Regions from separate parts of the Mesorhizobium sp. ES1-3 genome, predicted to be linked through region 1. Evidence: predicted binding sites of a transcription regulator. Region 1 holds the regulator's gene; the other holds the start of a gene.
The links. Region 1 encodes LexA, which represses DNA repair genes until DNA is damaged. Its sites were predicted from a motif close to TGTTCNNNNTGTGTTCNG; they were not measured.

Region 2: the regulator LexA is predicted to act here: its motif matches at 1,698-1,715, upstream of LB536_RS00140 (PA0069 family radical SAM protein).

What each region holds. Positions count from the first base shown of each region.
Region 1 is NZ_JAIUGW010000002.1:320,586-323,892, reverse strand. Features, by position in the region: gene LB536_RS04600 (GntR family transcriptional regulator) at 1-653, shown strand, start outside; gene lexA (transcriptional repressor LexA) at 1,064-1,807, shown strand; gene LB536_RS04590 (ComEC/Rec2 family competence protein) at 1,801-3,307, opposite strand, start outside.
Region 2 is NZ_JAIUGW010000001.1:22,040-25,346, forward strand. Features, by position in the region: gene LB536_RS00130 (hypothetical protein) at 1-968, opposite strand, end outside; gene LB536_RS00135 (glycosyltransferase family 2 protein) at 1,112-1,639, opposite strand; gene LB536_RS00140 (PA0069 family radical SAM protein) at 1,790-2,944, shown strand; gene LB536_RS00145 (ribonuclease HII) at 3,097-3,307, shown strand, end outside.

The sequences.
Region 1 (3,307 bases):
ATGGCGTCGGCTGGACGCCGTTGCGAGAAGCCTTGTCGCGGCTCGAGGCCGAACGCCTTGTCACCGCCATCAGCAATCGCGGCTTTACCGTGGCTCCGGTATCGCGGGCCGAACTGGAGGACCTGGCGCGCGCCAGGATGGTGGTCGAGATCCCCCTATTCCTCGAATCGATGGAGAAAGGCAGCAAGGAGTGGGAGGATGCTGTCGTCACCGCCCACTACCGGCTCTCCCGCTGCAAGACCGCGGTCGACGATCCCTCGGATGCGGCCGTCGACAAATGGGACGAGAACCACGAGGCTTTCCATGCGGCGCTGCTGAGCGCCGCCACATGCGATTGGCTGCTGCGTTTCCGCTCGACAATCTCGGATCAGCTGCGCCGGCATCATCGCTTTCTTGGTCTGGCGCCGACATTGCGGGCCGCGGCTGGCCTCAAGGATGGCTATGAAGAGGCTATGGAGGCACTGCGTGAAGCGATTGCGATCGAACACCATACCGCGATCATGGAAGCGGCACTCGATCGTGACGTCGAGCGGGCCAAGGCGCTGATGACTGCGCATATCGGCTACACCCTGCATGTCTATGTCCACAGCGAAGACAGTGGCGCGACCGAATACGCTGCCCGCGCCGGCAGCTTGAAAGCGGGTTCCGGATGACTTCAGCGCTTCCGCAACGCCTGTTCGCACGCACTTGATCGGGGCCGGCCGGACGCCTGGATCGATCGCTGCCCGAAGCTACGATCGTTGGCGTTTTGATTTCGTTTCGTTCCGCGAATGATGGATCCACAATTTTTACGATCCACCCCCGGGAAAGCCCTCCAAAAGACTGATGCCAAGCCTGGGCGGAGGATGGGCCACAGCCCATTAACCAAAACGATTTCAATGTGCTTGCCGACGGCGGAAAGGGTCGATTGCCGTCCGCTGTCGCGGGCAAAAAACTTCAGACGTCTTAACAAATTCATTAAACTTTAAACGGTTGCGGAACACAACTGGAACAGATAGTGTTTGTTCTGGGTTTGTTTTTCGATTCTGGTTCAGACCTTTCGTTCACTGCCTTGGGGGCCGCCATGCTGACACGCAAGCAACATGAACTGCTGATGTTCATCCACGAACGGCTCAAGGAAAGCGGGATACCGCCCTCCTTCGACGAGATGAAGGAAGCGCTCGATCTTGCCTCCAAGTCGGGGATCCATCGCCTGATCACGGCGCTGGAGGAACGCGGCTTCATTCGCCGGCTGCCCAACCGGGCGCGCGCGCTGGAAGTGCTGCGGCTGCCGGACTCGATCGCGCCGGGCCTCAATGCGGCGAAGAAGTTCTCGCCAAGCGTCATCCAGGGCAGCCTTGGCCAAGGCGGTCTCGGTCGCCAGATCAGGCCGGCGGCCGCGCCGTCGCGCCTGCCCGCAGCCGGTAACGACGACGATGCGGTTTCAGCCGTGTCCATCCCGGTCATGGGCCGTATCGCCGCCGGTGTGCCGATCGATGCCATCCAGCACCAGACGCATTCGATTTCGGTGCCGCCGGACATGATCATGGGCGGCGAACACTATGCGCTGGAAGTCAAAGGCGACTCGATGATCGAGGCCGGTATCTTCGACGGCGATACGGTCATCATCCGCAATGCCGACACGGCAAGTCCGGGCGAAATCATCGTGGCGCTGGTCGATGAGGAGGAAGCAACGCTGAAGCGGTTCCGCCGCAAGGGCGCCTCGATCGCGCTCGAAGCCGCCAATCCAGCCTACGAAACGCGCATCTTCGGACCGGATCGGGTCAAGGTGCAGGGCAAGCTTGTCGGGCTGATCAGGCGCTACTGAGCCGGCTTGCCATCGAGCTTGTCGGACTTTTTATAGGGCAGCAGCCCTCTCGCCTCGCGTGAGAATTTTCGCTGCTCGTGCCAGGGGCGGTATGGTCCGTCGACGGCGAATTCGATCGCAGCCGGGCTCGTGGCCGACTGGGGATCGAAGTAGACGGCGGCACTTCCCTTGCGGGCGAGCTGTCGTTTGGTGACCACGAGAACCAGCGGATCGTGGCAGGCGTCATAGGCGGTCGCGTCATTGACGACGATCAGGTCGGCGAAGGCGCAGGCCTTCCAGGTGCTCTTGCGATCCTCGACATAGGCGATGATCGCACCGGAGGGGTGCCTGGCAAGACACAGGCCTTCGCGGCAATAGAACGGCGATCCCCGCGGCAGGTCGGTGGGACTAGCGATATCGAATTGCCCGTCCATCTTGTCGAACATTTCCGGTTTGACGATTGTTTCGGAGATCAGAGCGCGTTTCCAGTTGTCGGCTGCGAATTCGTTCGGACGTTCCCGGTTGACGGCCAGTTCGCCATTGCCGATCGGCAGGGCGACCAGCCGCGCGTCTTCCGAGATCAGCACATCGGGCGTATGTGTGTGCGACACAGTCAAAAGGCCGGCAAGCGCGAATGGCAGCGCGGCGAGCCGCAACCAGGTCGTCGCCACCGTCGCGATGACCAGCGCGACGGTGACCAGCAGCACGGATTGCTGCGAGATCAGCCCGACCCCATCGATCGGAGAGCGCTCCGATATCCACGCCGATACGGCGATCATCGCCGTCAGGCCCTTGCCCATGAGGTAGAGAGCCGGCCAATCCAACCCGAACGGCATCAGCAACGCGCTGGCGACAGCCAGGAACATCACGACCGATACGATCGGCATGACGGCCAGATTGGCGAACAGGCTGAGCGGCGACACCCGCTGGAAATGCCAGATGGCAAACAGCGCCGTTGCGCTGCCGGCGATGATGGACGTCATGGCCAATCCACCTGTCGCCAGCAGGAATTTTCGCGTCAGGAACCCGGGCAGGGATCGCTTTGGCGGCGGCGGCCTCGTCTTTCCCGCATGGTGGTCGGCCCAGCCGGCATAGGCGCCGACCAAGGCCGCGGTCGCCGCGAACGACATCTGGAAGCTCGGGCCGACGACCTCGTGCGGGGAAACCAGGATGACGGCGATCGCCGAGATCGCCAGGTTGCGCATGGTCAGTGCCGCGCGATCGAACAAGACGGCGACCAGCATCACCGCCAGCATGATGAAGCTGCGCTCGGCGGCGACGACGACGCCGGAAATGACGAGATAGGCGGCGATAGAGAAAAGTGCGGCGGCGGCCGCGTATTTCTTCACCGGCCGGCGCGCGGAAAAGCCTGGAAACAGCGCGAAGACGCCGCGTAACAGACCCATGATGGTGCCGGCCACCAGCGCCATATGCAGTCCCGAAATGGAGATGATGTGATAGATGCCGGTACGCCGCATCGCTTCGTTGATTTCATTGGGAATGCCGGCGCGCACGCCAACG
Region 2 (3,307 bases), on a different contig from region 1:
ATGACCGGTTCGCCATGAAAGCGCCGACGCGAGGGACGCGAAACACCGAAGCCGACTTCCATCATCAGCCTCGGCGTGCGCGCCGGCACCGTGCCCATATGGAAACCGAAGGGATCCTCGACGAAGCCGAGACCCGCCTCCCCGGTCAGGGTGACCGGGCTTTGCTCGCCATAAACGTCCAGCACCTCCTTGGCGGGATGGCCGACGAGAAGGGTGAGCTGATGCTTTATGGCACGTTTGTTGTGGCTGCCCCTGACATAGACGTGCGGGCCAGTATCGATGTCGACGGGCTTGAGATAGAAGAAGAATTTCAGCATCCGCCAGTCGTCGAGGTCGAAATGATACTTGCCGAGCGAGGCAAGGTTCTTGTCGGCTTCCGAGGCCTGGCCAGTTGGAAAGCTCCACCAGACGCGCGTTGTGATCAGTCTGGCCTGAGCGCCGAGATAATGTGCGGCGATGTCGAGAAGCAGCGGATCGCGCTGTACGGCGAGTGCCGCCGGGCAGTCGAGGATGCGTTCGAAATAGTGCCCGCTGAGCAACGAGCGGCCCAATCGTCTCTCGGCTTCGGCATGCTCGCCCGGCATGAATTCGAGGCGGCGGTCGAAATTGCCGAAACAAGGCGTGCGCCCCGCGAAACGCGCGATCTCTTCATGGATCACAGCCGGCAGGACGAGGCCTGAAAACAGGCCTTGGGAGCGTAGCGCATCGACCACCGTGCTCCGCTCGACACCCGCAAACATCGTGTTTCCCGCATTGTCGACCGGACGAGCGCGTTTTGCGCCCAGCCAGTGCATGCGGCGCCCGGGCATGGTGCGCGCCAGCACGAACATCGGCAGCCAGGCAGGGTTTTCGCGCAGGTCCGCGAAATAGGTCGGAACGCGCACGGCGATGCGCCGCAGCAGGCTGCCATTGCGCGCGATGGCCTCGATACTGGCAGTGCCGGATTTGTCAGGAATCGAAAGCTTCATTGGATCCTCGGCTGTGACGGCGCCACCGATGCCGCACCGGCTACCGCGCGGCATGACCCGAACCCAACTCACCCACCTCGTCGTAAGGCTACCTCCGCGTCAGTCTTTGTGCAACGCACAATGGACAGAGCAGTTGCAAAAAATCATTTCGAGGCGCGATGCCCGTGCTTCGGCGGCGCCGCCCATATCTCGGCGTCGAGTTTCCTTGTCGCCAGGCCGCGCGCCAGCGCCTCGGCGCTGCCGGCACTTTTCGACAAGGAAGCGGCCTGGCGCTTGCTGATCACCAGCCCGTCGGCCAAAGCACGGTTGCCCGAAAAGACCCGGGCCATGAACGGCGGACGGCTGCCCCGCGCTCGCGAGAACCGGGCGGCCATGGTCTGCCTGGCCGTATGGGCGACGACCGCGTCGATCCAGCCCTCTGCCAGCCTCGCCCCAGGCTCCAGCAGCAACAACCAGTCACCCTTGGCCTGTCTTATGCCGGCGGCGATGCCGCCGCTCCCCACATAGTGGCAGCCGGCATGCTCGGCGACGCGATGCGTGTGGTCGGTGGAGCCGGTGTCGCAGACGACGACCTCGCGCACCACGCCCTCGACCGCGCCGCCAATCAGCGTCGCCAGCGTGCGGACGAGCCCCTCCTCGTCATTATGCGTTTCGATGAGAACACTAAGCATCGTGAGCCGAATAGCGGAAAGCGTTGACCGACGCCAGTTTTTGCAGCGCACCATAGAAAGTTCTTGCTTTGTTCTCATCGACAAAATAGGAATAATTTCATGAGCAGAGCGATTCGACACAACATGGACAGTCCCTGGGAGCGGGCGAAGATGGAACCGATCATGCGCGCCGACATTGCGGCCTTCGGAGCAGGACGAGCCGAGATGGCCAACGCGATGATCGAGCAGAGTGGCATGCGGGTCCGTCCGGACCGCAACCGTGGCCGGTCGGCGGGCATCAATCCGTCAGGCCGGTTCGAACCCGTCAGCCGGCATGTCTTCGACGACGGCTGGAGTTCGCTGGAGGAACTGCCTCCGTTCAAGACCGAGGTGCAGGTGGAGAAGCCGCGCACCATCATCACCCGCAACGAATCGCCCGACATCTCCTTCGACCGGTCGATCAATCCCTATCGCGGCTGCGAGCACGGTTGCGTCTATTGCTTCGCCCGGCCGACTCACTCGTTCATGGGCCTGTCTCCGGGCCTGGATTTCGAATCCAAGCTGTTCGCCAAGCCGGATGCGGCACGCCTGCTCGACAAGGAGTTGTCGAAAGACGGCTACCAGCCGCGCACCATCGCCATCGGTACCAACACCGATCCCTACCAGCCGATCGAGAAGCAGTACCGGATCATGCGCGAAATCCTCGAAGTGCTGGAGGCACGCGGTCATCCGGTCGGCATCGTCACCAAATCGGCCCTGGTGGTACGCGACATCGACATTCTGTCGCGCATGGCCGAGCGCGGGCTCGCCAAGGTGGCGCTGTCGGTGACGACGCTCGACCGCATGCTGGCAAGGACGATGGAACCCCGCGCCTCGACACCGACCAAGCGGCTGGAGGCGATCAGGCAGCTTTCGGATGCCGGTATACCCGCTTCGGTGATGGTGGCGCCAATCATTCCGGGCCTGACCGACCAGGAGATGGAACGCATCCTCGACTCGGCACACCATGCCGGTGCGCGCGAGGCTGGCTATGTGGTGCTGCGCCTGCCGCTGGAGGTCAGCCCGATCTTCAAGGACTGGCTGCTGCGCCACTATCCCGACCGCTATCGTCACGTCATGTCGCTGATCCGTTCGATGCGCGACGGCAAGGACTACGATTCGGAATGGGGCAAGCGCATGAAGGGCGCCGGACCCTATGCCTGGCAGATCGGCCGGCGCTTCGAGATCACCGCCAAGCGGCTCGGCCTCAATGCCGAACGACGCACGCTGCGGACCGACCAGTTCGTCGCCGCCGGCAAGGACCAGGAGCAGTTGATGCTGCTCTGAACCGACAATCGCCGCGGCTGTTTATTGCCGCCGTGGCGAAAAAATCCCGTCCGGCCTGCCCCGGCCTGCAGACGGTGCCCTCCCGGTCCGGCGCCCCACCCGACCCGGAGGGACTTGCGGAGAATCGGAGCCGATGCGAACCTCGCCGCAACATGGCTCGCGCGCGTTCTGATTCTCCGCTTCTCTTCGAAATCGTCGAGAAACCCGATTTCTCCTTCGAGACGAAGGCGATGGCCGACGGCCTGTGGCCGGTCGCGGGGATGGACGAGGCCGGCCGTGGCCCGTTGGCCGGACCGGTCGTCGCCGCGGCAGTGGTACTCGACCCCGCCAACATTCCCGAAGGGCTCGACGATTCCAAGCGGC